Regions from separate parts of the Staphylococcus warneri genome, predicted to be linked through region 2. Evidence: riboswitches for the same ligand, from Rfam matches in the RefSeq annotation. Region 2 holds a riboswitch; the other holds the start of a gene.
What was found. Region 2 has a riboswitch for S-adenosylmethionine ahead of metK (methionine adenosyltransferase). Riboswitches for the same ligand answer to the same signal wherever they lie in the genome.

Region 1 (16,823 bases), 960 kb from region 2:
GTTACCTAGCTATAACGACTACAAAGAAATCAGTTCATGTTCAAACTGTACTGACTTCCAAGCACGACGTGCCAATATCCGTTTCAAACGTGATAATGCAGCTAAACCTGAATTAGCGCATACGTTAAACGGTAGTGGTTTAGCTGTAGGTCGTACATTCGCAGCAATTGTTGAGAACTACCAAAATGAAGATGGTACTGTAACTATCCCTGAAGCCTTAGTACCATTCATGGGTGGTAAAACTCATATTCAAAAGCCAACTAAATAATTTAGATTGTTAGCGAATGACTAGCTACACAATGCGCGGTAATGAAGAGCCATCATTGCCGCGTATTTTTTTTATGCCAATAACCTAAAGTAAGAGGGTAGGGGAGGGACATTAAGTAAAATTCAGACGCAAAATAGTGTGGGTAATCTAACTATTTATAGAAAATTCTGTCATATTTAAAATGTTGTGATGACGGCATTTTAAAAGTGAGGTTTGTCTGACATCACACACACCGACGTCTAAAGTGATTGCCGTTTTCATCATTGTATATTAGACTTGAGTTTATTATTTAAACGTAAATGCGTTTGTAACTAGAAAGGGGGAGACAAGATGACCCATCTCACATTTAGACAAGGTGTTAAAGAATGCATTCCAACATTATTAGGGTATGCAGGTGTTGGTATTTCATTTGGCATCGTTGCTGCATCTCAAAAGTTTAGTTTATTAGAAATTATATTACTTTGTTTGATTATTTATGCTGGTGCGGCGCAATTTATTATATGTGCGTTAGTCATAGCTGGAACACCCATAACAGCGATAGTGTTAACAACATTTATTGTTAATTCACGTATGTTTTTATTAAGTATGACTTTAGCACCCAATTTTAAGTCTTATGGTTTATGGAATCGAATTGGACTTGGTTCTTTAGTAACCGATGAAACGTTTGGTGTAGCCATCACGCCTTATTTAAAAGGTGAGCCAATTAACGATCGTTGGTTGCATGGTTTAAACATCACAGCATATTTGTTTTGGACCTTTTCTTGTGTAGTTGGTGCTGTATTTGGCAAATATATTTCGAATCCAGAGATGTTAGGATTAGATTTTGCGATTACAGCTATGTTTGTATTTTTAGGAATTGCTCAATTTGAATCTGTTAAAAAGTCTAAGATCAACATCTATCTTGTGCTTATTCTATGTGTCATTGTGATGATGTTAACGTTAAGCTTTGTTATGCCCTCGTATGTAGCGATTATAATATCTGCGGTTGTCGCATCTACATTAGGGGTGGTGATGGACAGATGATGACAGATCAACATATGTTAATCATTATTATTCTATGTGGTATTGTTACGATTTTAGTCAGAGTGATTCCATTTATGATGATTTCACGAGTAAATCTACCAGATGTTTTTATTCAATGGTTATCCTTTATACCTATCACACTTTTTACAGCACTTGTCTTGGACGGTATTATTCAACAACATGAAGGTAGTGTAGGCTATACACTCAATGTGCCATTCATTATTGCATTAATACCAACTGTATTATTAGCCATATATACGAGAAGTCTAACTTGGACCATTTTAGGCGGTATTGCATTTATCGCTCTATTGAGATTCTTTCTATAGAAATCAAGGTCTACATATTGAATTTCGTGATAGAGTTAGTTAAAATTTAAGTAGTTAGAAAATTTAGATAATTAATGTATTTATTCAAAACTTAATCATAAAATCTTATTCAGAGAAGTTGAGGGACTTGGCCCATAGACGCTTCAGCAACCGGCTATAAAGAATACGAGTACGGTGCTAAAACCAACGAGCACTCGAATGATAAGTACTGAACCGCTTCTTACTTCTCATAGAGTAAGAAGCTTTTTTATTTAAAGGAGGATGGATTCATATATGTCGAATTATACAGTTGATACATTAGAATTAGGCCAATTCACGACAGAGTCTGGAGAAACGATACAAAACTTAAAATTAAAATATGAACATGTAGGTTATCCTGGACAACCATTAGCATTAGTTTGCCATGCATTAACTGGCAATCATCTTACATATGGTACAGATGAACATCCAGGTTGGTGGCGTGAAATTATTGATGGTGGTTATATGCCTATCAATGATTATCAATTTTTAACATTCAACGTCATAGGGAGTCCATTTGGTTCAAGTTCAAAGCATAATGATCCACATTTTCCAGATCATTTAACATTAAGAGATATCGTACGTGCACTTGAGAAGGGGATAGAAGCACTAGGGTTTAATAAAATAGATATTTTAATCGGTGGGAGTTTAGGTGGTATGCAAGCACTAGAATTACTTTATAATCGACGATTCCAAGTAGATAAAGCGGTTATACTTGCTGCTACAGATAAAACCTCATCGTACAGTTGTGCCTTTAATGAGATTGCTAGACAAGCGATTCATATCGGAGGTAAAGAAGGTTTAAGTATTGCTCGACAATTAGGATTTTTAACCTATCGATCTTCTAAAAGTTATGATCAACGCTTCACACCTGAAGAGGTAGTTAGTTATCAACAACATCAAGGGAACAAGTTCAAAGAATCCTTTGATTTATCATGTTATTTAACACTGCTGGACGTCTTAGATAGTCATAATATTGATAGAGGCAGAGATGATGTTGATGAGGTGTTTAAATCATTAGACACAAAGGTATTAACGATGGGATTCATAGATGATTTGTTATATCCAGATGATCAAGTATTAGCGGCAGGACAACGTTTTAAATATCATCGACACTTTTTTGTACCAGATAATGTGGGGCACGATGGTTTCTTACTTAACTTTGAAGATTGGGCACCTAATTTATATCACTTTTTAAATGCGAAACATATTCGACGATAATGACTATTTTTATAATCATAAAATAAGTTGTATTTCACTCTAAAGTACTGCTGGAATTGACCGACATAAATACCAGTAGTACTTTATTGTTTATTTTTTTCAAAGAGGTTAAAATGGTAATTATAGTCAAAAAAAGTATGGGAGTGGCGTGTGTGTTTTCAAAAATACAACCTAAAGCAACTATGATAGGCACATTAGCACTAGTGATAGTCGCTTTAGTAACACATGTATTACCTATTCTCGGCTTAATTTTATGTTTATTTGCAACAATCCCAGGTGTCGTATTATGGAACAAATCTATTCAGTCATTTGGAATTAGTGCCTTAGTAACAGTTATAATTACAACATTATTAGGTAATACATTCGTCTTAAGTATGATGGTTTTAGTGATTTTAACGAGTTTAATCATTGGACAATTACTTAAGGAAAGAGCAACAAAAGAAAGAATTTTATATGTAACAACGGTATCTCTAAGTTTAATGACATTGATAGGATTCATGTTATTACAAGTATTTGAAAAAATCCCAAGAGCAGCCGCATTAGTTAACCCAGTTAAAGAAACCGTTCATAACATGTTATTAACAAGTGGAGCAGATGCTGATTACAGACAGATGCTTGAAGAAAGTATCCGCCAAATGACGGTCCAACTCCCTAGTTATCTCATTATTATCGTTTTTCTTTTCGTTTTAATTAATCTGATCATAACATTTCCAATCTTGCGCAAATTCAAAGTAGCTACGCCAATATTCAAACCACTATTCGCTTGGCAAATGAATCGTACGCTATTAACAATCTATATTATTGATTTACTTTGTGTCATGTTTGCAACCCAACCAAGTACGTTCCAGAGTATCGTATTAAACTTTGAAGTTGTGTTATCATTAGTGATGTACATTCAAGGGATGAGCGTGATACATTTCTTCGGAAAAGCGAAGCGACTACCGAATGTAGTAACTATCATATTAATGGTTATAGGGACATTATTAACACCAATGACTCATATTGTAGGGTTATTAGGTGTCATCGATTTATGTATCAATTTAAAACAACTAATGAACAATAATAATAAAAAGTGATGAGAGGTGGAAGAATGAACCGTCAATCCACTAAAAAAGCTTTGCTCATACCATTTATCATAATGGTACTGACTGCTATAGCATTAGTCATCGTTTGGTTTATATTTAACCAAATCGTGGCAGGTATAGCTGCAGGTATACTACTAGTAATGATTATTGCTAGTGGATTCTTGCTAAGACAAGCTTTTATGAAAATGGACAGTTATGTGGATGGTTTAAGTGGTCATATTACAACAAGTAGTAATAAGGCGATTAAACACTTACCGATCGGGATGATTGTGTTAGATGAGAACGACCATATTGAATGGGTTAACCAATTTATGTCTGAACATTTAACAACTAATGTTATTTCAGAATCGGTAAACGAAATATTTCCTAATATCTTAAAGCAATTGGAGAAAGTTCAAGAAGTAGAAATTGAACATGAAAATTATCATTATAGAGTACGTTATTCAAGCAATGAACATTGCTTATACTTCTTCGATATTACAGATGAAGTACAAACGAACCAACTATATGAAGATTCAAAACCCATTATTGCAACATTATTCTTAGATAACTACGATGAAATCACGCAAAACATGAACGATACACAGCGTTCTGAAATTAACTCAATGGTTACACGTGTAATTAGTCGTTGGGCATCAGAATATAATATTTATTTCAAACGTTATAATTCAGACCAATTCGTAGCCTATTTAAATCAAAAGATTTTAGCAGAAATCGAAGATTCAAATTTCAACATTTTAAGTCAATTACGTGAGAAAAGTGTTGGTTACCGAGCACAATTGACATTAAGTATTGGTGTCGGTGAAGGTACTGAGAATCTTATCGACTTAGGTGAATTATCGCAATCAGGTCTAGACTTAGCGCTAGGTCGTGGTGGCGACCAAGTTGCAATTAAAAACATGAACGGCAACGTACGCTTCTATGGTGGTAAGACTGACCCGATGGAAAAACGTACACGTGTAAGAGCGCGTGTTATCTCACACGCATTAAAAGATATCTTAACTGAAGGCGATAAAGTCATCGTGATGGGACATAAACGACCTGACTTAGATGCCATTGGTGCAGCCATTGGTGTGTCTAGATTCGCATTAATGAATAATCTAGAAGCATATGTTGTCTTAAATGAATCTGATATCGATCCAACATTGCGTCGTGTCATGGATGAAATTGATAAGAAACCAGAACTTAAAGAACGATTTATTACATCAGACGATGCATGGGATATGATGACATCGAAAACAACGGTTGTTGTCGTTGATACGCATAAACCAGAAATGGTTCTAGATGAAAATGTCTTAAATAAAGCAAATCGTAAGGTAGTGATTGACCACCATAGACGTGGTGAAAGCTTTATCTCCAATCCATTACTGGTTTATATGGAACCTTATGCAAGTTCAACAGCAGAACTTGTCACAGAGTTGCTAGAATATCAACCAACTGAACAGCGTTTAACACGTCTTGAATCTACTGTTATGTATGCAGGTATTATTGTTGATACAAGAAACTTCACATTACGTACGGGTTCAAGAACGTTCGATGCCGCAAGTTATTTACGAGCACATGGTGCCGATACTATTCTTACACAACACTTCTTAAAAGATGATTTGGATACGTACATTAACCGTTCTGAATTAATTAGAACAGTCGAAGTACAAGATAACGGTGTTGCGATTGCACATGGCTCAGACGATAAAATTTATCATCCTGTTACAGTTGCACAAGCAGCCGATGAGTTGTTAAGTTTAGAAGGTATAGAAGCTTCATATGTCGTTGCCAAACGTGAAGATAACCTAGTCGGTATCTCAGCCCGTTCATTAGGCTCAGTTAATGTTCAATTAACAATGGAAGCCCTTGGTGGCGGGGGTCACTTGACGAATGCAGCGACACAATTAAAAGGTGTCTCAGTCGAAGATGCCATTGTACAATTACAACAAGCAATAACAGAACAAATGAGTAGGAGTGAAGACGCATGAAAGTAATTTTCACACAAGATGTTAAAGGTAAAGGTAAAAAAGGCGAAGTTAAAGACGTACCAGTAGGTTATGCAAATAACTTCTTATTAAAAAATAATTATGCTGTAGAAGCAACACCTGGTAACTTAAAACAATTAGAACAACAAAATAAACGTGCTGAAGCAGACAGACAACAAGAAATTGATGATGCAAAAGCATTAAAAGAAAAATTAGCTAACATCGAAGTTGAAGTATCTGCTAAAACAGGTGAAGGCGGTAAATTATTTGGTTCAGTAAGTACGAAACAAATTGCCCAAGCCCTTAAAGATCAACATGACATTAAATTAGATAAACGTAAAATGGATTTACCACAAGGTATCCACACACTAGGTTATACAAACGTACCTGTTAAATTAGATAAAGAAGTTGAAGGTACTATTCGTGTGCATACAGTAGAACAATAAAGATGGATTGAAAATAGAGGTGTAATCAATAATGGATAGTATGTACGAGCAAAATCAAATGCCACATAGCAATGAAGCCGAACAATCTGTCTTAGGTGCCATTATTATTGATCCGGAATTAATTAATACAACTCAGGAAGTGTTACTTCCTGAGTCATTTTATAGAGGCGCCCATCAACATATTTTCCGTGCGATGATGCACTTAAATGAAGATAATAAAGAAATTGATGTAGTGACGTTAATGGATCAATTAACGACTGAAGGAAGCTTGAGTGAAGCGGGTGGCCCGCAATATCTTGCAGAATTATCTACCAATGTCCCTACAACAAGAAACGTTCAATATTATACTGATATCGTATTTAAACATGCACTTAAACGTAAACTGATTCAGACTGCAGATAGTATCGCCAATGACGGATACAATGATGAGTTAGAATTAGATACGATTTTGAGCGATGCAGAGCGACGTATTTTAGAACTATCATCTACACGTGAGAGTGATGGTTTTAAAGATATTCGAGATGTATTAGGACAAGTGTATGAAACTGCTGAGGAACTCGATCAAAATAGTGGTCAAACACCTGGTATTCCAACAGGTTATAGAGATTTAGACCAAATGACAGCAGGTTTTAACCGAAACGACTTAATCATTTTAGCTGCACGACCATCTGTTGGTAAGACTGCCTTCGCACTTAATATTGCCCAAAAGGTAGCAACACATGAAGATTTATATACAGTAGGTATCTTCTCTCTTGAGATGGGTGCAGACCAATTAGCAACACGTATGATATGTAGTTCAGGTAACGTTGACTCAAACCGATTAAGAACCGGTACAATGACCGAAGAGGATTGGAACCGATTCACGATTGCAGTTGGTAAACTATCTCGAACAAAAATATTTATTGATGATACGCCAGGTATTCGAATCAATGATTTACGTTCTAAATGTCGTCGACTTAAACAAGAGCATGGTTTAGATATGATTGTGATTGACTATCTACAATTAATTCAAGGTAGTGGTTCACGTTTCTCAGATAACCGTCAACAAGAAGTATCTGAAATTTCACGTACGCTAAAAGCTATTGCACGTGAGCTAGAATGCCCTGTTATCGCACTGAGTCAGTTATCTCGTGGTGTTGAACAACGTCAAGATAAACGTCCGATGATGAGTGACATCCGTGAATCAGGGTCTATCGAGCAAGATGCTGATATTGTTGCCTTCTTATATCGTGATGATTATTATAATCGTGGCGAAGATGAGGATGACGATGATGATTCAAGCTTTGAGCCACAAACTAATGATGATAACGGTGAAATTGAAATTATCATCGCTAAGCAACGTAACGGCCCGACAGGTACCGTGAAATTACACTTCATGAAACAATACAACAAATTTACTGATATAGATTATGCTCATGCAGAAATGTCATAAAATATTTTAAATATAAAAACCGTACAACAAATAACTTTACAGTTTTATTGTACGGTTTTTGTTTTGTATAAAGGCATTTAAAAATCACTAAGTATGTGTCTTGAATTTTTGAATAAATATGTTGAATACCGTCATGATAGCTTTTATATACTTTTTGACTTTCATTATAAAGAAAAATAGATGAATTTGATTGTATGAAATCAATGTTCGATTTTTATTTGCATTATAGTATCTATATTGGTAAAATACTTCATGGTTAAATGAGAAAAATTTGGAGGTGCTCTTATGTCATCAATCGTAGTAGTTGGGACACAATGGGGAGACGAAGGTAAAGGTAAAATTACAGATTTCTTAGCAGAACAAGCAGACGTGATTGCACGTTTTTCAGGTGGTAATAATGCAGGACATACCATCCAATTTGGTGGAGAAACATATAAATTACATTTAGTACCATCAGGTATCTTCTATAAAGACAAATTAGCAGTTATTGGTAATGGTGTGGTAGTTGATCCAGTTGCATTACTTAAAGAATTAGACGGTTTAAATGAACGTGGTATTTCAACAGATAACTTACGTATTTCTAACCGTGCTCAAGTGATTTTACCTTATCATATTGCACAAGACGAGTATGAAGAGCGTCTTCGCGGTGATAATAAAATCGGTACAACTAAAAAAGGTATCGGCCCAGCATACGTAGATAAAGCACAACGAATTGGTATCCGTATGGGAGACTTAGTCGAAAAAGAAACATTCGAAAGACTATTAAAACAAAATATTGAACATAAAAATGCATATTTCAAAGGTATGTTTAACGAAACATGTCCAAGCTTTGATGATATATTTGAAGAATATTATGCTGCAGGTCAACGTTTAAGAGAATTTGTTACAGATACACCTAAAATCTTAGACGACGCAATTGTTGCAGATGAAAAAGTACTATTCGAAGGTGCCCAAGGTGTGATGTTAGACATCGACCACGGTACATATCCATTCGTCACTTCAAGTAACCCAGTAGCAGGTAACGTTACTGTAGGTACTGGTGTAGGTCCAACATACGTATCAAAAGTCATTGGTGTATGTAAAGCTTATACATCACGTGTTGGTGATGGTCCATTCCCTACAGAATTATTTGATGAAGATGGTCATCACATTAGAGAAGTTGGTCGTGAATACGGTACAACAACTGGTCGTCCACGTCGTGTAGGTTGGTTCGACTCAGTAGTATTACGTCATTCACGCCGTGTAAGTGGTATTACAGACTTATCAATCAACTCAATTGATGTGTTAACTGGCTTAGATACAGTTAAAATCTGTACAGCATATGAATTAGATGGTAAAGAAATTACTGAATATCCAGCTAACCTAGATCAATTACAACGTTGTAAACCAATCTTCGAAGAATTACCTGGTTGGACAGAAGATATTACAGGTTGCCGTACTTTAGAAGAGCTTCCTGAAAATGCACGCAAATATTTAGAACGTATTTCTGAATTATGTGGCGTACGTATTTCAATCTTCTCAGTAGGTCCAGATCGTGAGCAAACTAACTTATTAGAAAAATTATGGTAATTAATACCGATAAGCCGTTAAATGATATAACAATTATTTAACGGCTTTTTTTTATATTTAATATGATGATAAAAATGCTTGAATATACTACAAAATAACTAATCAATTGTTCTTTATTATTACTGTCTCAGGCCTAATTAAAAATAATGTTAAAATTATGTAAAAAATATCTTGTCATTCAAATATTGGCTGTGCTATAATCTATCTTGTGCTTAAGAACGGCTCCTTGGTCAAGCGGTTAAGACACCGCCCTTTCACGGCGGTAACACGGGTTCGAGTCCCGTAGGAGTCACCATTTTTTAGGTCTCGTAGTGTAGCGGTTAACACGCCTGCCTGTCACGCAGGAGATCGCGGGTTCGATTCCCGTCGAGACCGTATTGCCTACCCAAGAGGGTAGGCATTTTTTTATGTCCTTTTATTATCAATGAAAGTAATGCCACTTTATTTAATGATTGTTCCCCATTTTACAAGTCGATGACATTTGGCAATCGAAACTTAACATTTCCCTAATTATCGTAAGAAGCAAATGAAAAACATTGAATTAATCGGTTTTATACTAAATTTTAATATTACAAAATTATGAAATTAATATCTTTTGAATTCTTAGCTTACTGAAAGCATTCAACTTATTTTGTGATATAGAATTTTGGTGGTAAACTTATATATAATATTATTCTATAATTTTTTATACAAAAATAGAATTAACCGTTCATAAATGGTAAATTAGATAGTAGTAACTGTGTTTAAAAAGCACATGCTTTTGAGCTTCGTGAAAGGTCTCAAGCGATACGAATTAAGATAAGACGAACGGTAGAATTATACTTTGAGAAATGAGGTTTATATATATGGCTAGAAAAGTTGTGGTAGTCGACGATGAAAAACCAATTGCTGATATTTTAGAATTTAATCTTAAAAAAGAAGGATACGATGTATTCTGCGCGTACGATGGTAACGACGCTGTAGATTTAATATATGAGGAAGAACCAGACATCGTATTATTAGACATTATGTTACCTGGTAGAGACGGTATGGAAGTATGCCGTGAAGTACGTAAAAAATTCGAAATGCCTATCATCATGTTAACTGCGAAAGATTCTGAAATTGATAAAGTTTTAGGATTAGAATTAGGTGCAGATGACTATGTGACGAAACCATTTAGTACACGCGAATTAATTGCACGTGTAAAAGCAAACTTACGTCGTCATTATTCTCAACCAGCGCAAGAAGTCAATGACGCAACAAATGAAATTTCTATTAAAGATATCGTCATTTATCCAGATGCGTATTCAATTAAAAAACGTGGTGATGACATCGAGTTAACACACCGTGAATTTGAGTTGTTCCATTATCTTTCTAAACATATGGGCCAAGTAATGACACGTGAACATTTATTACAAACTGTGTGGGGTTATGATTACTTTGGAGATGTACGTACAGTAGACGTAACGATTCGCCGTTTACGTGAAAAAATCGAAGACGATCCATCACACCCAGAATACATTGTGACACGTAGAGGCGTTGGATACTTCCTCCAACAACATGATTAGAGGTTTAGTTGAATGAAGTGGCTAAAACAACTCCAATCCCTTCACACGAAACTGGTCATTGTCTATGTCTTACTGATTATTATTGGTATGCAAATTATTGGTCTATATTTTACTAATAGTTTGGAAAAGGAATTACTCGATAATTTTAAAAAGAACATTACACAATATGCAAAACAATTAGATGTAAGCATTGAAAAAGTATATAACGAAAAAGGTTCGGTCAACGCTCAAAAGGATATACAAAATCTTTTGAGCGAGTATGCCAACCGTCAAGAAATTGGTGAAATCCGCTTTATAGACAAAGACCAAATTATTATGGCAACAACCAAGCAGTCTAACCGCGATTTAATCAATCAAAAAGCCAACGATAGCTCTGTTCAAAAGGCATTATCACTTGGTCAAAGTAACAACCATATGGTGTTAAAAGACTATGGTAATGGTAAGGAACGGGTTTGGGTTTATAACATACCAGTTAAAGTTGATAAACAAACGATAGGTAATATTTACATAGAATCGAAAATCAATGATGTATATAACCAACTTAACAATATTAACCAAATCTTTATCGTAGGTACCGCTATTTCATTATTTATTACTGTGATACTCGGATTCTTCATTGCGCGAACCATTACCAAACCTATTACCGACATGCGTAACCAGACGGTCGAGATGTCTAAAGGTAACTATACGCAGCGTGTTAAGATTTATGGTAATGACGAAATCGGTGAACTCGCACTTGCATTCAATAATTTATCCAAGAGGGTACAAGAAGCACAAGCGAATACTGAAAGTGAGAAACGTCGTTTAGACTCTGTTATCACACATATGAGTGATGGTATCTTAGCGACAGATAGACGTGGACGTGTCCGTATTGCTAACGATATGGCACTTAAAATGCTAGGCATGGCTAAAGAAGACCTTATCGGTTATTACATGCTAAGTGTATTGAATTTAGAAGAAGAATTTTCATTAGATGAAATTCAAGAAAATAATGACAGCTTCTTATTAGATATTAATGAAGAAGAAGGCATCATTGCGCGTGTAAACTTCAGTACGATTGTTCAAGAAACAGGCTTTGTGACAGGTTACATTGCCGTATTACATGATGTAACAGAACAACAACAAGTAGAACGTGAACGTCGTGAATTCGTAGCTAACGTATCACATGAATTACGTACACCATTAACTTCTATGAACAGTTATATTGAGGCACTTGAAGAAGGTGCTTGGAAAGATGATAACTTAGCACCACAATTCTTATCCGTGACACGCGAAGAAACAAAACGTATGATTCGACTTGTTAACGACTTACTTCAATTATCTAAAATGGATAATGAATCAGATCAAATTACCAAAGAAATTGTCGACTTTAATATGTTTATTAATAAGATTATTAACCGACATGAAATGGCTGCTAAAGATACAACATTTGTCCGTGAAATTCCACAACAAACGATTTTCGCTGAAATAGACCCTGATAAGATGACGCAAGTATTTGATAACGTCATTACTAATGCAATGAAATATTCTCGTGGTGATAAACGCGTCGAGTTCCACGTGAAACAAAATGCACTTTACAATAGAATGACAATTCGTATTAAAGATAATGGTATCGGTATCCCTATTAATAAAGTAGATAAAATCTTCGATAGATTCTACCGTGTCGATAAAGCACGTACACGTAAAATGGGCGGTACAGGTCTTGGACTAGCCATCTCAAAAGAAATTGTTGAGGCACATAACGGTCGTATTTGGGCCAATAGTGTGGAAGGCCAAGGTACATCTATCTTCATAACACTACCATGCGAAATCATTGAAGACGGTGATTGGGATGAATAGTAAAGAACACATCAAAACGATTATCCTCGTCTTACTCGTGCTAATGAGTATCGTCTTAACTTATATGGTTTGGAATTTCTCGCCCGACTTATCTAATGCAGATAGTACGCCGGAGAATAAGAGGGACAACACTAAACCCATTAGTAAACCGGGAACGGCTAAAATGGATAGTACCATCACACCGTTTCAAATTATTCATTCTAATGGTGAGAAAACAGAAGGTATGCCCGCAAAAGGACATGCAATTTCAAAAATAATTAGTCCTTTAAAAGATAAAGATATTGTTTCAGTACAACATTTAAAACGAAATCATAATTTAATTATTCCAGAACTGAGTGATAATTTTATCGTTCTTGATTTTACGTATGATCTACCGTTATCAACATATTTAAGCCAAGTTTTAGATATTGATGCTAAGACACCGCGTCATTTTAACTTTAATCGACTACTAATAGATCAAGACCACGAAGGACGCGTCGTATTATATGCAATTAGTAAAGATAGACATCAAGTCGTTAAAATGAAGACATCCGTTAAAGGTCAAGATGTTAATCAGTCATTAACTAGTCTGAAATCAGATATGGAGAAATATACTGAAATCATTACTAATAAAGAAACAATTGATAAAGCCACACACATTTTTGCACCTAAAAAGCCAAAAGATATTAAGACATATCGTATGGTATTCAATATTATTAACGTTGAAAAAATGAATTCCGTATTATTCAATGATTCAACGATTGTCCGTAGTGCACAAAGTGGCGTGACAACTTACAACAATAATACAGGTGTAGCCAATTACAATGATAAGAGTGAGAAATACCATTATAGAAACTTATCAGAAGATGAGAAAAGTTCAACTAATATGGAAGATACTATTGGTGGTACATTCGAATTCCTCAATGGTCATGGAGGCTTCTTAGGCGAAGACTACCGTCTGTTTAGCACAGATAATATGAGTGGTGAATTAACATATCAACGCTTCTTAAATGGTTATCCTACGTTTAACAAACAAGATTTAAATGAGATTCAAGTTACCTGGGGTGAAAAAGGCGTCTTTGGTTATCGACGCTCATTACTAAGAACGGATGTAATCTTGAATAGTGGTGATAAAAAATCACTTGAAAGTGCAGAATCTGTTCGTTCAGGACTTGCTAACAATAGTAATATCGACTTCGAGCGTGTGACTAACATCGCGGTAGGTTATGATATGGATGATCGACCTAACAACGATGATATCGAAGTACAACGCAATAGTGAGTTTACACCTCGTTGGTATGTCGAATATGACGGTAAGTGGTATGCGTATAAAGATGGGGGGCTAGAATAAATGAACTGGAAATTGACTAAGACCTTATTCATTTTCGTATTTATTCTTGTGAACATCTTCCTCGTCGTGATTTATATTGATAAAGTAAATAAATCACAAATTAACGAAGCGGAAAGTAATAATCGCGTAAACTTCCAACAAGAAGAAATTAAAGTCCCTGACGACGTCTTGAACAAAGATGTGAAAGATACGCATATGCAACAAATCACAGCAGAATCTAAAGATTTCTCAAGTTATGCCAAAGAACGTTCAAGCTTGAGCGCATCGGAATCAGGAAAGTTACTTGATGGCGATATCGGTAGTACCGTTAACGTCAGTGATAAAAATCTTAAAGACATTAAGAATTACATGAAAGACAATGTTTATAAAGGTAAATATTACCAATTGAGTAAACTCGGTTCAGATACAATGACTTTTGAGCAAACTTATCAAGGTTATCCAATTATGAATAACAGTAGAGCTAGACTTAGCTTTAATATAGATAACGGTAAAGCAACAAGCTATAAACAGACAATGATGGACAACATTGAAGCGGCTAAAGGATCAAACAGTAGTAAAAACCAAGTCATAGGCCCGAGAAAGGCTATAGAAGCTTTATATTACAACCGTTACCTCAAACGTCATGATGAAGTGATAGACGCACGTTTAGGCTACTATTCAGTCGTTAAAGAAACAAACGTGCAACTACTACAACCTAACTGGGAAATCAAAGTCAAACACAACGGCAAAGACAGCACACAAACCTATTACGTCGAGGCCACAAGCACTAATCCAAAAGTAATAGACAAGTAGGGAGCAAGACTGAATATTAAACTGTCGACAACGTTTTTAACATTGTCGGCAGTTTTTTTATGTATATTTTTAAGTTATGAATAAGATTGTACTTTTTTGAAATATTAAATAGTGAAGATAAAAAATAGAATTATCATTATGCGAGTAGTTTAAAAAACGGAGTATTGGCAGATTAATATAAGAATTGGTATAGTATAATATAAGCTATTTTAAGAACGGGTGGAAGTGGGACAGAAATAACATTTTATTAAAATTGATTTCGTTGTTCCACCACGGCAAGGTTGACTAGAATTGAAAAACTTGAGTTAAGTGAAAATCAATTCAGCCCAACTACTGCCAATACAAAATGATAGCCTGAAACATTTGTTTATGTCTCCGGCTCAAAAAGTTAATTACTAACTAAAAGAATAATAGAAAAATGATACGGAAGGCACTCTTACGTCACTAAGAGGGATGAGTGCTTCAATTAGAAAGGATGAGCCGCTTGATACGCATGAGTGTATTAGCAAGTGGTAGTACTGGTAATGCCACATTTGTTGAAAATGAAAAAGGAAGTATCCTTGTCGATGTAGGCCTAACGGGTAAGAAGATGGAAGAACTCTTTGGCCAAATCGACCGAAATATTAAAGATTTAAACGGGATATTAGTGACTCATGAACATATTGATCATATTAAAGGTCTAGGTGTCTTAGCACGTAAATATAACTTGCCTATATATGCGAATGAAAAGACATGGCAAGCAATTGAGAAGAAAGATAACCGTATTCCAATGGATCAGAAATTTATTTTTAATCCGTATGAAACGCAGTCAATCGCTGGTTTTGATATTGAGTCATTTAACGTCTCTCATGATGCGATAGATCCACAATTTTATATTTTCCATAATGATCATAAGAAATTTACGATTTTAACTGATACAGGTTATGTTTCAGATAGAATGAAAGGTATGATTCGTGGTAGTGATGCCTTTATCTTTGAGAGTAATCATGATGTGGATATGTTACGTATGTGTCGTTACCCTTGGAAGACGAAGCAACGTATTTTAGGAGATATGGGACACGTATCGAATGAAGATGCAGGTTTAGCAATGACTGATGTGATTACCGGTAATACAAAGCGTATATATCTCTCACATTTATCTCAAGATAATAATATGAAAGATTTAGCACGTATGAGTGTAGGACAAGTGCTAAACCAACATGATATAGATACTGAAAAGGAAGTATTACTATGTGATACGGATAAAGCACAAGCGACACCTATTTATACTTTATAATGAAATTTTAGACGGGAGTGAGACGGAAAGTCTCGCTCTTTTTTTATACTATTTCTGTGGACAAGTGGTAGAAGTAAGTCTTAAAAGTCATATTTATAGGGGATAACTTGATAAAAATAATTAAGACTATCGGGAAGTTATCCACTGAATTGTTCATAGTTATCCAGAATTGTGTACAATACACACAGAAATACCCACATTGTACACATACTTATCCACAAAATAACAGGTTGTTCCACAGATTTTGTGCATAAATCATAAAAATTTATAAAAAATATGAGGAGAAACTGATACAATAAGAGGGAATAGTGTGAACAAGTTGATAACTTGTGGATAACTCTAACAAGTACATCTCGGAGGATATTATGAAAATTACAATTCTGTCAGTTGGAAAACTTAAAGAAAAATACTGGAAACAAGCAATCGCAGAATATGAAAAGCGATTAGGTGCATATACCAAAATTGAAATGATAGAAGTGCCAGATGAAAAAGCACCAGAAAACATGAGTGATAAAGAAATTGAACAAGTCAAAGAAAAGGAAGGCCAACGTCTATTAGCTAAAATCAAACCACAAGCAACTGTGATTACCTTAGAAATTGAAGGTAAAATGTTGTCATCAGAAGGCCTCGCTAAAGAACTCAACCAACGCATGACACAAGGCCAAAGCGACTTTGTATTTG
Region 2 (16,823 bases):
GAATTGAGTTGAATCATTTTAGTATATTTCTCTTGGAATATTTGTTGATCTTCAAAACTTAAACTATTCCAAATCCAATTTAAATTTTCCTTTAAGTATTCAATTATACTTTGGAAAATTCCCATTTCCTTTTCATGTTCTAAATCAAACTTTAAATCATTAATATGATTTCCAGTTCTTCTATTGATTAATTTTTCAAAATCTATACCATAGTCGCTACATTCTTTTAAAAATAAATCTACTGCTATATCTAATGGGACATTCCCATAATTCTGTGCCTGTAAATCATTAAACTTTTGTTTTGTTAAATGTGTAAATTCTATATCTACCATTTGACCTCTTACACTAGGTAAATTGGCAGATCGACTAGTCATTAAAATAGGCAATCTAGGGTGATGTGCAGTGACATATCGAATAACATCTAGACTTGCTAGACCAGTACCAAGAATTGCAATTCTATCATCTTCATTTACATCATCTAATGAATTGTATGTAGGGTAAGGTGTCGGTTTAAACCCTTTTATACCTTTTAAATGATATGGATCGTGATATGCAAATGTACCAAAGGTTAAAAATAAGTAATCATATTCTCGCCATTCTTTCATATCATCTGAGGTACAAACGTAATATTTAAGATTTGTTTCGTCTACTTTTGAAGTCGTAAATATTTCACGTACTTTATGATTGATAATTGTTATATTTTCATATTGATCATCAAATTTGGATAAATATGATTTCATATAATGTCCAAATACAAAACGTGGTAAATATGTAGGATTATCGAATTCAAATTCTTGCTGATGTTGATACCATTTCCAAAACTCTTCATCATCATCTAAATTTAAACTCATTTTTTTAGACGGCATATTAATAAGTAATTCACTACTATCATTTTGAAAAGGAACACCCTGTCCCATATTATTGCGGTCATCATACACATCTACTTTTAATTTTTCAAAATGGTCATGTTTGACAAGTTGACGTAAAACACTGACACCGGCTGTGCCCATTCCTATTATAGCTACTCGCATTGTTATATCATCCTTTATCTAAAATCTATTTCTGTGATAATTTTTCTTAATAATTCCTTTTTCAAGTTCATAGATTATCAAAAATTAGACTTTCATATTTACTCATATATATCCTAATCTTCAACAATTTAATCCTTTATAATTTGTGATAAAATCTTTCTAAGAGGTGATGAAATGAAATTAATTTCTAAAATCATAGCACTCACTATTATAATATTTTTATGGATGACACGTCATAATAAAGCTGAATAATACAGTTAACGTATACAAAAATGCCTACAACAGTTATTACCGTTGCAGGCATTTTTCCATATTAGCTTCATTATTTCTTCAAATGATCTTTATCATCTTTATAAACATATAACTTGAAATATTTACCTTCAGTTTTCATATCTTTATAAAAATCCGCGATGATAGTGGCATTACTTTCAGCCCATTTAATGTCAGTTGCATATTGATGTTCACCAGGATTCTTAGGATTCCATCTCATACTGTATAGTGTATCTTGATCTTCATGTTTTAAGAAATGATTATGAATGAAATCAGCACCACCATAAATGGCTTTTTGAGGTGTGTCCCAACCATGTTTTTTAGCATATTCAGCACCTGTCTTAACAGGATCTTTGTCTAATGCTCCTACACCGTAAAAGTTGTAGTATTTCTTACCATCAATTTCTACACCTTTAGATAATTCACTCTTAGCAGCACCTGTTTCTAATAACGCATGTGAAATTAAATAAACTTCATTTACATGTTTATCTTTCGCTGCTTTTGTAAAGTCATCAGTATGTTTCAATAAAGTTGGTCGATCAACTAACATACGCTTAATTCTTTTTTCATCAATACCTTGATATTTAGATAAATCTAAAAACTGATATTTTTGTACGTCACTATCGATAAATTGACTACTATCCATAGCTGATTTTATTTCAGTTGATGATGCATCTCTCCACGCATCATTGTTTTTATTCGATACTTGTTGACTCGTATAGTTATCTATTTGTTTCTTTGCGGCTTTATCTAAAGTTACATCTAATTTCTCAATCTTCTGTTCTTCTTTTACGTGTTTAAAGAAGATTTGGTCAGAAACCATTGAGAAAAAGATAATTGCTCCAATTACAAAGATAATCAGCAATCCTAAAATTGCAACAATAGATCCCTTTTTGTGCTTCGTCATATTCACACCTCTTAGGTCAATGTTGTTATTCTTTTCAATTGTATTACGATAATAAAGTTTAACATTATTAATTCTGATTCACAATTTAATATATACTTTGTTACAAATTCATAAATAAAAAGTAATAAAAATGAAACTTTTGAGATGAAAAAGATTTAGACAACAATATTGACACTATCTTCAGGAAAATGATGCACGAATTATATGCATGCAATTTACATATGATAGTGTCAATTCAATTTCTATGTCTAAACCTTTACCATTATTTATTATGATTTTTATATTCCATCATGATAAAACTTACAGCTTGTGATCTATTTTTATAAAAATATTGATTTAAATCAATTGTTCCTTCAATTTCACCATCTCTATATTTCATTTCATTAGTAAAATTATTAATCATTACAAAATCTGAGCGATCTTTAATTCGATCTAAATCGTCATTGCGTGCGAAAAAATGTTCTAAATTTAAGTGTGCGTAATCCATACGTACCTCCTATCAAACTTTGCTCTATTTAAACAATACGACAATGTAATTGTAAAATTTAAATACCTAGTTATTTTCTATGCTTACTATTTAACACCTATTTTTACAATTAAGCAAATGAAATTTTTTATTAAATATTTTAAATTCATTTTATCCGGAAAAACGCTTTATGTACATAAATAGGAGAAAACTTTGGAATTCAAGATTATCTATCAAGAGTACAACAAAATCATACATTATTTGTTAAAAAGATACCAAATCACTTATAATTATGACGAGTTTTATCAATTACTGTTAATCCAATTATGGCACTTAACTCATAATTATCAACCCTCAAAATCTCACAAATTATCCTCTTATCTTTTTATTAGGCTAAACTATTATCTTATCGATATATTTCGCAAAGAAAACAAAAAATTATCTACTATAAATATTGATACAACTGTCTACTCAAAAAATGAACCCATTCAATTTTTAAACGAAGATGCATTACTTTTGCAAGACATTTATTATCTATTAAATAATCAAGAAAAACAATGGTTAGATTTAAAATTATTGGGTTATAAACAATTTGAAATCGCAAATATAATGCATCTTTCTATATCAACTATTAAGAAAATTAAAAAAGTAACTCAATCCAAAATTATGCAGCATTTACAATACAACCTAGAAAAGGAATGACAACATGAATCAAATTACAACATCTCAATTATTATATATTGAAACAGAGATAGGTCCAAAAAGTGTTACTCGATGTCATTATCAACAATATGCCATTTCACTACCGCTTACTATCAATAATACATTAATATATCTATTAGAATTACATCAAAAATCATTACCGCTTCAAAAGAAACTTGCTAAACGACTACTTCAAATTAATAAAAAGATACCTCTTTACGTTAATGAGACACTTATCTTGTTCCCTCTTAAAAATCATCGTTCTCCTATTCAAATTTATATTAATGCATACTATATTATTGGAATTCAATCAAAAAGCGATGCCACACTCATACAGTTTTCTAATACTAAATCTCTAGTAGTAGACGAACCTTACACTTCTATAATAAAAAAATGGCAAGAAAGCTTACTTCTTTGCCATTTGATTACACATTCGTATTCTGCTTATTAAATTTATATTCTAATAACTTTTTAGTAAAAAATGCAGTTACTTTCTTAATTAAGAACAGAGAAATAATCATCAATAGAATCGCACCTACGATAATTAATATCACTGTTACTGTTGATAAAGTGACTTGTGGATTAATAAAATAATTAACAGCTGTGAGACTTGTAATTAATCCAAATAGAAAGCCACCTAATAATATCACATATGTAAAAACGATTCCCATCAATAATAGAATTAGACTAAATGAACTTATATTTTTTTGTCTAAATACTTGAGTTCTTAAAAATTGATTTGAAAATTTGACAGGCTTATTTAAAACATCAGTCTCATGTTCATCCAATTGGTTCAATTCCTGATTAAGTTGTTCTTTTTCATTATTATTTAAGAACCATAATTGCTTTTTTACTCTAGCACTAAATGTCTTTTTATCCATAGCTAGAATTGCACCTCTACTCTAATTGGTTATTTATATATCATAGATGACTTTGAACAATCATTCAATTCAAAATTAAAAATCTTAATAAGAAAAGCCAATCTAACGTACATTGTTTACTTAAAATAAAAGTTGAAAATATGTACGTGCGATTGGCTACTATTTTGACTCATTCTTCATCTTCTATCATTTTATGATTATTTATAAAATAGATAACCCTGAACTTTGAATATCTTTAGCAAAGCCTTTGACTGTATCAATAGATAGTCCTTCGACATCTCTACCTAAATTATTATTGACCTTCTTAACAACATCTGCAGGACATGTAATGATATCAGCACCAATTTCATCAGCTTGCATTACATTAAATAATTCACGGCAACTAGCCCATAATAATTTAACGCCTTTTTTACTATGTGTAATTTCGACAGCTTCCTTCATCAATGGTAATGGATCTACACCAGTGTCGGCGATACGACCAGCAAATACAGATACATATGTTGGTACCCCTTCAGTTACAGCTTCAGTAATTTGTTTAACTTGTTCAATCGTATAAACAGCAGTTACATTCAGTCTTACTTGTTTAGCTGATAAAGCTTTAATTAATGGAATGGTAGACGTACCATCAGTTGTAACAATAGGAATTTTAACAAATACATTATCACCATATTGTTTTAAGATTTCAGCTTCTTTTTCCATTGTTTCTAAATCATCTGCGAATACTTCAAATGAAATTGAAGCATCCGGAATTTCTCTCACTGCTTCTTCAGCAAATGCTTTATAATCTGTTACGCCAGCTTTTGCCATTAAACTAGGATTAGTTGTAAATCCATCAACCTGTTTGTTTTTGTATGCTGCTTTCATTTCTTCGATATCTGCACCGTCAGCAAATACTTCTACGTTTAATTGTCTCATAATGAATTCCTCCTTAATCGATAACATTGATTTAATGTTATTGATTACTATATTTAAGTATGTAAATGCTTTAATTTAACATAACTTCATTAATTATTTATAAATAATTTATAACATGCTTTTGAAATGTAAGCGAATTATTTGCCTATATCATAGGATTTCGATTTTCAACGCATTTTTTATATTAATTTATACTATTCTCATATCCTAAAAAATGGTAGTATATTGTAATGATAACCATCTAGGAGGATGCGCATGTCAAAATCAAAAATCTACTTTTATATTACATTAATATTATTAGCGATAAGCTTTTTCTTTAATACAAATAATCCTTTATTGAATAGTGTTTTAGGTTCATTCGTTAAACTGGTCATTGCATGTAGTGTGATCAATGTCATTATATTGATTGCTTCAGTGATATTTGCAGATAAATCTATCAAACACGCGCGTGAAAAGCAAGATTGGATAAGAATTGCCAGTAAGTTTTTACCTATTCTTATTTTCATCGTAATTATCATTCATATTTTATCCTCATTACATACCTATGGTTTCCTTTTTTAATGGATAACGTAGTGTGGATTTATTCAAATCAACCTTTTCTATGAGAATTGGTTGATTTAGTTTTATATATGACATTCAACTAACTCAAGATATATGATTTTATATTTTAAAACAGATTAAATTGAAAGGACTTTTGAAAATGCAATATTTTTATATTTTTATCGGTGGTGCCTTTGGTGCATTATTGAGATATCTGTTTTCTTTCTTTAATCATGGACATGACATACCTATAGGCACATTAAGCGCCAATTTAATAGGTGGCTTTTTTATGGGATTTTTGTCGGCTTTAACAATTAAGCTATTTAACAACAATCCTTTATTAAAAAAAGCCGTCACTACTGGATTCATGGGTGCATTGACTACATTTTCTACATTTCAATTCGAACTCGTTCAAATGTATAATCAGCAACAATGGGCGTTATTAATCATTTATGCTTTGATAAGTTACATCCTTTGCATTCTTTTATGTTTACTAGGTAAGAAATTAGGTGAGCAGTTATGATAAAGACAATGATATTAGTTATGCTTGGTGGCGGCATCGGTGCGATGATCCGTGCGATAATATCAAATTACTTCAATCAATTTATTACCAAATTACCTGTGGGTACATTGATAGTTAATATTATGGGATGTGTGTTAATTGGCACCGTATCTGGATTATCACTGCACATCAATTGGATAAATTCATTCTTCATCACAGGTATTTTAGGCGGATTAACAACATTTTCAACCTTATCTAATGAACTTGTAGGCATGGTATCACCTAAATTTAAGCCTATACCTTTTATTATTTATACACTCTTGCAATTTGTAGGCGCATTTTTAAGTTGTTATTGGGCTTATCATTTATTTCAATAGTTGATGATATATTAAAACCACGTCCCCCCTTTCAATTTGAGGACGTGGTTTTGTCTTTTTTATTGGCCATTAAATTCTGATGGATCAGGTCCAATTCTTTTATTTTGATTAAGGTCATCTAATTTTTTCATTTGGTCATCATTCAATTCAAAATCTAATATATTTAGATTTTCATCTATACGGTGTGGTGTCACAGATTTAGGGATTGTTACTACTTGATGTTGATAGTTCCATCTAATAATCACTTGTGCTGGCGTTTGCCCAACTTCTTGTGCTACCTGATTAACTATTTCATCATCCAATATTTGAGCATTCATTAATGGTGACCAAGATTCCATCACGATATTTTGAACATCTAAATATTGTCTTAACTCTTTTTGAGTTAAGTATGGGTGGAATTCAACTTGATTGATGACTGGTTTAATAGATACTTGAGCCAATAATGCTTCAAAATGATCTACATTAAAGTTACTCACTCCAATGTTTTTAACACGCTCTTGTTTATATAAATCTTCCATACCTTGCCATGTATCTATCATTAGTGCTTCATTCGTACCTGGCCAATGCATTAAATATAAATCTAGATAATCTAAGTCTAATCTTTTCAAACTATTTTCATAAGCTTGTTCAACATTTTCTCTACCAAAATCTTCTAACCATAATTTTGAAGTAATAAATAAATCCTCACGTTTTAAACCAGTGGATTCAAGTCCTTCTTTAATACCTTGGCCTACTTTTTCTTCATTACCATATACCTTTGCTGTATCGATACTTCTATATCCATTTTCAATTGCGTATTTAACAGCTTTTGTACAATCATCATTATTTTCTACTCTAAATGTACCTAGACCAACTTTCGGCATCGTGTGTCCATTATAAAATTTAATATTGTCCATACATTCCCACTCCTTAAATACAATTTCATTATTTCTATACCCTATGAAAGTAAATCAAACTTAGATTAAACGTAAGTCATATAAAATTCAATTTCTGTGCTCAAAACTAAAAAAGCTAGTAGAGTTAAAACCTCTACTAGCTTAGTTGAAATTTAATTAAAGGATTCAATTTGTTCCATGATTTGTTGTAAATCGTCGACATTATATTGAATACGTCCATGGAATACAAATTTGTTAAAGAATTCATCAAGTTGTTCTGGTCCAACTAATACTTTGACATTACTATTTTGAGCATAGTTCGAAATAGTAACATCCCCATCATTTTTAGGATTAAAGTAAAGAATAGACGTTGGTGTATACTTTGTATTTAATTTACTTTGTAAGTCACCTGCTACATTCTGTATTTGTTGAATTTCGTCTGAATAGTTTATAAATGATAATGATTTTTGATCATTATTTTGATCAAGTACTAATGTTTGTGGTGTTGATTGATCTAATTCCAACGTATTAAATACTTGTTCCATAGTTGGTAACTCAGAAAACTGAGCACCGCTAATCCCATTATATACATGACCTTTTAGTAATTGAGAGTCAATAATATATAAACCAGTACGAGTAAGAACGAGATGACTAATTCTTTCAATTTTATTTAATTCATTTGTTGGTAGGAAAATATTAGCCATGATATGCATATCTTCAGGACGAATACGTTTTTCATTGACTAAACGCTCACGAATACCAATTAATCGCATATCAGTTACATATTCACTATGGTTTTTAGAGAATAGCTTTAATGCATCAATTTCTCTTTCTTTACTATTTACTGTAGCTTCATAATCTTCTTTTTGTTTCGTAACTGCCTTTTTATTCTCAATACGTTCTTTTTCTAAAGCTTCTTCATGAGATGCCTTTATACTTTGTTCTTTTTGTTGGTATTCTTCTTCTGTTTGTTGCTTAATCTTTTTCTTACTATTTAAAGCAATTAAAAATAGTACAAAAAAGATAAATGCAATGACTACTGCAACAATTAACCCTATACCAATAGGTGAAGATAAACTCATCACATCAACGCTCCTTTTATATGATCAATACAACTAATTATAAAACATAATGATGACATTTTCGACATTTAGTCGCAATTTATCTTATTATATTTCAAACATCCCATAAGTTATTTCGTTTAAACTTTGTTAATCGTATCTTTTAAAACGTTGACTTTATCTAATTTTTCCCATGGTAATAATACGTCAGTACGTCCGAAATGACCATATGCAGCGGTTTGTTTATAAATAGGTTGTTTTAAATCCAACATTTTAATGATACCAGCTGGTCTTAAATCAAAGTTTGCTCTAACCGCTTCAACTAATTCAGCCTCTGTTACTTTACCTGTTCCGAAGGTATCTATAGCTATTGATACTGGTTCAGCTACACCTATTGCGTATGCAAGTTGGACTTCACATTGTTCAGCTAATTCTGCAGCAACAATATTCTTCGCTACATATCTAGCAGCATAAGCAGCAGAACGGTCTACTTTAGTTGGATCCTTACCACTGAAGCAACCACCACCATGGCGTGCATAACCACCATACGTATCCACGATAATTTTACGTCCTGTTAATCCAGCATCCCCTTGTGGTCCACCGATTACAAAACGTCCTGTAGGATTAATATAGAATTTTGTCTTATCATCCATTAATGATTCTGGAACAGTTGGATAAATAACATGTTTTTTAATATCCTCTTGAATTTCTTCTAAAGATTTATCTTCAGCGTGTTGCGTTGACACAACAATAGTATCAATACGTTTAGGTTTATCATTTTCATCATATTCTACAGTGACCTGAACCTTACCATCCGGACGTAAATAGTCTATAATGTCATCTTTACGTACATCTGATAGACGTTTCGCTAATTGATGAGATAAGAAAATAGGTAACGGCATATAAGTATCTGTTTCGTTTGTAGCATAACCAAACATTAATCCTTGGTCACCTGCACCAGTTGCTTCAATTTCTTCTTCAGAAATATCATCACGGTATTCTAATGCTGTATCAACACCTTGAGCGATATCTGGTGATTGTTCATCAATGGCAGTTAAAACGGCCATCGTTTGTGAATCGTAACCATATTTAGCACGTGTATAACCAATTTCTTTAATGGTCTCTCTTACAACTTTCGGAATATCAACATATGTCGTCGTTGATATTTCACCTGAAATTAATGCCATTCCAGTTGTCACTGTAGTCTCACAAGCCACACGTGCATTAGGGTCGTCTTTAAGAATTTCGTCTAAGATTGCATCAGATACCTGATCAGCAATTTTATCTGGATGTCCTTCAGTTACTGATTCTGAAGTAAATAATCGTTTATTGTTAGTCATGTTTTGCTCCTTTTAAAATATATTACGATAATTCTCTTTTATTTGAGCTAAATAAAAGAGCCTTCTACTACTACCTAGATAGAGTGAAGGCTCTTATACGTCCATTCGCTCTTATCGTTCAGACATTATACGTCTGCAAACGGTTTGGCACCTTTCTTTTTATATGTAAAAAGAGGTTGCTGGGTTTCATTGGGTCCATGTCCCTCCACCACTCAGGATAAGAGAATCCGTTAAAATTAATACTACCTAATAAGAGAATTAATGTCAATTTATGATTTAAGTTATTTTAGTAATAATTTACGGTGGATTAATTAAATTGATATGTTATACTATTGAAATGTAAAGGCTTACATTATAACTATCTGGAGGGATTAAGTATGTCGATTGATACATACTCTGAAACGACTAAAATTAAACAATTATTAGAAAAACCATCAACAAAGTTTCAACTATCAACAACTCAACTTTACAATAAAATATTAGATAATAATGAAGGTGAACTTACTGAATTAGGTGCTATTAATGCTAGCACTGGTAAATACACTGGCCGCTCACCTAAGGATAAGTTTATCGTTACTGAACCTTCATATAGAGATAATGTAGATTGGGGAGACGTCAATCAACCTATCGATGAAGAAACATTTTTAAAGCTTTACAATAAAGTATTAGACTACTTAGGCAAGAAAGACGAATTATATGTTTTTAATGGTTACGCAGGTAGTGATAAAGATTCACGTTTGAAATTAACTGTCATTAACGAATTAGCATGGCATAATTTATTTGCACATAACATGTTCATTCGTCCTGAATCTAAAGAAGAAGCAAAATCAATCAAACCTAACTTTACAATTGTATCTGCACCACATTTCAAAGCTGATCCTGAAGTTGATGGCACGAAGACTGAAACGTTTGTCATTGTGTCATTTAAACATAAAGTGATTTTAATCGGTGGTACAGAATATGCTGGGGAAATGAAAAAAGGTATCTTTTCAGTAATGAATTACCTATTACCTATGCAAGATATTATGAGTATGCATTGCTCTGCTAACGTGGGAGAAAAAGGCGATGTAGCACTATTCTTTGGTTTATCAGGTACAGGTAAAACAACGTTGTCAGCTGATCCTGAAAGAAAATTAATCGGTGACGATGAACATGGTTGGAATAAAAATGGCGTGTTCAACATTGAAGGTGGTTGTTATGCAAAAGCAATCAATCTTTCAAAAGAAAAAGAGCCACAAATTTATGATGCTATTGAATACGGCACTATCTTAGAAAACACAGTCGTTAAAGAAGACGGTACTGTTGATTTCGATGATAATAAATTCACTGAAAATACAAGAGCAGCTTATCCTATTCATCATATTGATAATATTGTATTACCTTCAAAAGCAGCACATCCTAATACGATTATCTTTTTAACTGCAGATGCATTTGGAGTGATTCCTCCAATTTCAAAATTAAATAAAGATCAAGCAATGTATCATTTCTTAAGTGGTTTCACGTCTAAATTAGCAGGTACAGAACGTGGTGTAACAGAACCTGAACCATCATTCTCTACTTGTTTCGGCGCACCTTTCTTACCACTTCATCCTACAGTTTATGCAGATCTTTTAGGAGAATTAATTGATAAACATGATGTTGATGTTTATTTAGTTAACACTGGATGGACTGGCGGTAAATATGGTGTTGGTAGAAGAATTAGTTTACACTATACGCGTCAAATGGTTAACCAAGCTATCTCAGGGAAATTAAAAGATGCAGAGTTTACAAAAGACTCAACATTTGGTTTAAATATTCCAGTTGAAATTAAAGATGTACCAAAAACAATCTTAAATCCTATCAATGCTTGGAGCGACGCTGAAAAATATAAAGCACAAGCAAATGATCTTATCCAAAGATTTGAAGATAACTTCAAAAAATTCGGCCCTGAAGTCGAACACATTTCTGACAAAGGTGCTTTCAATAAATAAAAGTAAAACAGGCTGGGACATAAATATATATTTCAAGTTACATTCATATTTAGGCAGTAGTTGACTGTAAAGTCATTCTTTTTCTTAAAGAAATTAGAATGACTTACACATGAGTATTAACTCATGTGTTCAGATTAAGTTTAAGAGGTATACATGAACTTAAAAGTTCATGCATAAAACCGTCTAAGTAATGAATTACAAAGACGGTCTAATGTACCAAGCTTTTTCATTTCTAGTCAACCTTGCCGGGGGGACGGGCCCCAAACATAGAGAATTTCGAAAAGAAAATCTACAGACAATGCAAGTTGGGGATGGACAACGATAAAGAAATACTTTTTCTTTAGAAATTAGTATTTCTTATGCATGAGTTTCACTCATGTATTCCTATTTTAAAGTACACATTAGCTGTGGCTAATGCGTAAGAACCACTTCATATTCAATGATTAGTGGTTCTTTATTATTTCTGTCCCACTCCCTATTTTTTGTTTATTTCTATTTGAGTCATCCATTTATGTATGTACTTTAAAGTTTCTTTTAAAGCAAATGGTCGAGGTACATGTCCTTCTTCCATTTGATAAAGTGTATCATAATGCACACCAATGTCTTTCAATCGTCGTTCTAGATAATAAGCTTGATGAATACCTACCTGTTTATCTTTACCACCATGTACAATTAAAATCGGTGGACTTTGCGGTGTAATATATTGTATCGCTTCTCTAACTTCATATGCTTCATGATCTTTTTTAGGGTGCCCAACCATTCTTCTCAGCATCCCTCTTAAATCCACACGCTCTTCATACATTAAATGTATATCAGAAACACCACCCCAAATGATATAACTATCAACTGGTAAATCTTGAAATGTTAGCAAGCCTTGCAACCCACCACGAGAAAATCCAATCATATGTATAAACGCGTTGGGATATTTTGAATGTAATATGCGTATAAGTTCAGTGACATCATTTAAATCTCCTCGATAAAACTCATCTTTACCTTCACTACCATTATTACCTCTATAATAAGGACCCACAACAAGTGTCTGTTCATTAGCAAATTGCATTAAGCGAGCTGCTCGTACCCGACCAACTTGTCCTTTTCCGCCTCTTAAATAAACCACTATTCTATTAACTTTACTATATGGTGTCATCATTAGTGCCTTCACTTTTAGATGATCAACATCATAAGTGATTTCATCAAACTGGTGCGTAGCTATTTCAATCGGCATTCTTTTCGTTTTAATAAAGTCCAAGTGAAATCACCCTTTCAAAACAGTGTAAAATGGCGTCATCTTGTAGCAAAAAACTACGTTCACTATATGGTATGTCTTCTATAGAAGTAAAAAGACAAGGGCCATCTGTTTCTAAATAGTCAGTTCGATTGGCTAAAGATGAAACTTGAATAAAATAAACATCTTTGACAAACCTAGAGGCATCGTTAGTTTTCACAGTATATTGAGCAATGTACTGTATTTCTTCTATAAATGCACCGGTTTCTTCATATAATTCACGCTGGATAGCATCAATGCTTGATTCTCCATGTTCCCTTTTGCCGCCAGGAAATTCAATACCTCTATTTTTATGTCGAGTAAATAATAACTTCCCTTGGTATACTGGTATTGCAAGAACGTGATTACCTGTTGGATTATCTGTATTCGCTTTATATGTTAACTGCACTTCTCTTTGGTCTTTATCTAAAAACTTCAAGTACATCACATTCCTTTATAATATGTTAAAATAACTGTATTCAAAATTCTGGTTGGAGGCTTTTTTATGAAAAAAATATTCTTAGCCTTGATACATTTTTATCAACGCTATATTTCTCCATTAACACCACCTACATGTCGCTTTTATCCTACATGTTCAGAATATACGCGTGAAGCGATTCAATATCATGGTGCTTTCAAAGGATTATATTTAGGCATTCGACGCATACTCAAATGCCATCCACTACATAAAGGTGGCTATGACCCAGTACCGCTTGCTAAAAATAAGTCTAAACATCACCATTAATACATTCTAATTTACTTCTATCTACTACAGGGGGAATGAATTCAATCATTCCCTCTTTTAAAATACCTTCATTTTCCACAAAGTCATTTTCAAAATAATAGCCTGCTGGCGTCACATCACCAGGATAATCACCATATTGAGATAACATTGCAGTAAAATAACGACTCAATCCGTATTCATACATACCACCTACAACAATATTAATACCCCTATTTTTTAGATAATCAATGGTTTCTATAACACGGTCAATACCACCTAATCTAAACGGCTTGAGTACAACAGTATCAATTTGATAATGCGAAACAATAAACTGAATATCATCAATTGATGTTGCCTTTTCATCAATTGCAATAGGTAATTGCGGTTCATTATCAAACTGTTTTAAGGTATTAATATTAGCAAACGGTTCTTCTATATATAATATATTTTGATTCATATCTTTATTTATTTCTTGGTATTGATTGATATCGAGTGACTCATTTGCATCGATGACAATATCAAATGGAAATTCTAATGACTTTAATTTATTAATATCAGAAATTAATTGATTTGAATATTTCACTTTTATACGTTTAGGTTGCGTTTGCTTTAACGTCGCAAATTGGGCATCACTCCATCCACTGACGGTAGCACCATATTCAACCTTAAATGCTTTAAGTTTATAATACATTTGATATAACGCCATGACAACTGTACTGCGGGCTGCCGGACAATGATTTAATGTGTTCAATAGCGACTGCCATTCTTCAAATGAATATACATCCTTATTCTTAATTGATACAAACCACTGTTCGATCTGTTGTTTAACAGAAGATATAGTTTCCTTATCGTACCATGGTGTTTTAAAGGCGTTGCACTCACCAAAATACGTATCACCTGTTTCAGTAATCAGTTCGATGATTAAACATTCTCTTTTGTCTAATGACACTTTAGGTGTCACAATAGGTGATTTAAATGCCTGACTATACAAGTAAAACTTCAACTCATTAATCTTCATTTTCAGATTCCTTTGACATCACTTTATTTCTTTGTAGTTTACCTGTTGAAGTATATGGTAATTCATTTACTTCATAAAAGGCTTTAGGTATTTTATATTTAGCTAAATGTGTGGAGAAATGTTGTTGTAAATCATTTTTATCAAAGTGGTCTTGGGCGATATAATATAGTACCGGTACTTGACCCCAAGTGTCATCATTTTGACCAATACATACGGCGTCTTCAATTTCAGGAAAATGTTTAGCTACAGATTCAATTTGGTATGGATAGATATTTTCTCCACCACTAATGATTAAGTCTTTACGACGATCATAAATCATAACGAAGCCATCATCGTCAATTTCAGCAATATCACCTGTTTTAAAAAAGCCATCTTCAAATGTATCTGTTAAATTAGAAGGATATAAATAACCATTCATTACATTTACCCCTTTTATGAGTAATTCACCGTGACCATTTTGATCAGCATCTTTAATTTTAACTTTGACATTATCACTCGGTTTACCAACTGTATCATATCGTTGAGCCAACATATCTGGTGTCGCAGTTAAAAATTGTGAACATGTTTCAGTCATTCCAAACGAATTATAAATAGGCAAGCGATAATCTAATGCTTGTTGAATTAAATTTGAAGAAAGCTTTGCGCCACCTAACAGAATCTTTTCTAATTGATATGGCTTTTCTAAACCTGCATCCATTAACCATTTTAATGTTTGTGGCACAAGTGACACATGAGTAATATCTTCATTTTTAATAATATCAAGCATATTTTCTGTATTATATTTCTCTAATAGTCTGACAGTAAATCCTTCCATCACACTACGTAATATCACACTCAAACCTGATATATGATAAATCGGGAGTACAGATAACCATTTAGATTGTTGACTATATCCTAAGCTCCTTTTACATCCTTCTGCACTTGCTAGATGATTCTTAAACGTTTGAGGCACAGCCTTTTGTGGACCAGTCGTACCCGATGTAAACATGATTGATGCGATATTTTCTAATTTAAAAATATTCATTTGATCTTCTATTTGATTTAAAAGCTGAATTTCCTCAATATTGTATATATTAAAACCTTCTAATTCTAAAGATGTCGTTGTGATAATTGTATTAACATCGATTGAATTCATTTGAGCAATCATTTCATTAGTCGTTAACCGAGTATTAATCATCGCAATTTCAATATTAGCAAGCCAACATGCATGTATTAAAATCAATGACTCAATTCGATTATTAATATGTAAACCAATTCTTGACTGAGATAATTGGTTTAAATGTTGTGAAAGTCCATGCGCTTCATCATATAAAGCTTTGAATGTAAGCGAGTGTTGTCCATCAGTCACAGCTATTTTATTTTTATTCTTGATAGATTGTTCTTTTAACCAAAAGTCCACGAGTCATTCCTCCATTTATCATTACATATTTAATTATAACGATTTTAATTGAATCTATCAGTGGTCAAATCTTAAATTTCTAAATAAAGTATGTAGAAATAAATGTATATCTACACCCTTGCATTCAAGAATGTCCTTTTAAATTATAAAAACTACACCTTGGGAAATACGTATATAAAATAAGAAAAAAATCCCTAAAAAGATTAAAAAAGATTTATATTAAAGATACAAATTATAGGAGGTGAATCACAATGCAATTTATCACAGATCTTATCAAAAAAGCAGTAGATTTCTTCAAAGGTTTATTTGGTAACAAATAATCTGCATCATGATCATCCTGGAACTCAAGTTCCATAATCCTATGGCCCTAAAGCATACCTTATCGTATCGCTTTAGGGTTTTTCTTATATGTTTGATATGCTATATGTGGATTATGTGGATATAGTTTTATTTAATTGGTAGACAAAGTTTGAATGAAAAAGAATATATTATAAATATTATTGTTACTAAGATACTCAGATATGCTTCATATATGACTTTGAAATTATAAACAGACATAAAATAATTGCAATGTTTTCAAA

Region 1: another riboswitch for S-adenosylmethionine. It lies ahead of metX (homoserine O-acetyltransferase MetX); the one in region 2 lies ahead of metK (methionine adenosyltransferase).

The regions. Positions count from the first base shown of each region.
Region 1 is NZ_LR134269.1:13,328-30,150, forward strand. Features, by position in the region: gene serS (serine--tRNA ligase) at 1-268, shown strand, start outside; gene EL082_RS00050 (AzlC family ABC transporter permease) at 599-1,291, shown strand; gene EL082_RS00055 (AzlD domain-containing protein) at 1,288-1,617, shown strand; SAM riboswitch class I at 1,720-1,825, shown strand; gene metX (homoserine O-acetyltransferase MetX) at 1,891-2,856, shown strand; gene EL082_RS00065 (YybS family protein) at 2,994-3,932, shown strand; gene EL082_RS00070 (DHH family phosphoesterase) at 3,947-5,914, shown strand; gene rplI (50S ribosomal protein L9) at 5,911-6,357, shown strand; gene dnaB (replicative DNA helicase) at 6,389-7,789, shown strand; gene EL082_RS00085 (adenylosuccinate synthase) at 8,075-9,358, shown strand; tRNA gene EL082_RS00090 (tRNA-Glu) at 9,579-9,653, shown strand; tRNA gene EL082_RS00095 (tRNA-Asp) at 9,661-9,733, shown strand; gene yycF (response regulator YycF) at 10,204-10,905, shown strand; gene walK (cell wall metabolism sensor histidine kinase WalK) at 10,918-12,744, shown strand; gene yycH (two-component system activity regulator YycH) at 12,737-14,074, shown strand; gene EL082_RS00115 (two-component system regulatory protein YycI) at 14,075-14,866, shown strand; gene EL082_RS00120 (MBL fold metallo-hydrolase) at 15,342-16,142, shown strand; gene rlmH (23S rRNA (pseudouridine(1915)-N(3))-methyltransferase RlmH) at 16,508-16,823, shown strand, end outside.
Region 2 is NZ_LR134269.1:972,744-989,566, reverse strand. Features, by position in the region: gene EL082_RS04980 (FAD/NAD(P)-binding protein) at 1-1,031, opposite strand, end outside; gene sagB (peptidoglycan release complex glucosaminidase SagB) at 1,354-2,208, opposite strand; gene EL082_RS04970 (hypothetical protein) at 2,471-2,695, opposite strand; gene EL082_RS04965 (sigma-70 family RNA polymerase sigma factor) at 2,888-3,376, shown strand; gene EL082_RS04960 (competence protein ComK) at 3,381-3,827, shown strand; gene EL082_RS04955 (hypothetical protein) at 3,802-4,257, opposite strand; gene EL082_RS04950 (transaldolase) at 4,459-5,172, opposite strand; gene EL082_RS04945 (hypothetical protein) at 5,428-5,733, shown strand; gene crcB (fluoride efflux transporter CrcB) at 5,873-6,235, shown strand; gene EL082_RS04935 (fluoride efflux transporter FluC) at 6,235-6,591, shown strand; gene EL082_RS04930 (aldo/keto reductase) at 6,651-7,487, opposite strand; gene EL082_RS04925 (NERD domain-containing protein) at 7,640-8,548, opposite strand; gene metK (methionine adenosyltransferase) at 8,668-9,867, opposite strand; SAM riboswitch class I at 9,976-10,091, opposite strand; gene pckA (phosphoenolpyruvate carboxykinase (ATP)) at 10,245-11,837, shown strand; gene EL082_RS04910 (alpha/beta hydrolase family protein) at 12,313-13,062, opposite strand; gene ytkD (RNA deprotection pyrophosphohydrolase) at 13,073-13,546, opposite strand; gene yidD (membrane protein insertion efficiency factor YidD) at 13,607-13,846, shown strand; gene menC (o-succinylbenzoate synthase) at 13,830-14,843, opposite strand; gene menE (o-succinylbenzoate--CoA ligase) at 14,833-16,242, opposite strand; gene EL082_RS12160 (epsilon family phenol-soluble modulin) at 16,494-16,562, shown strand.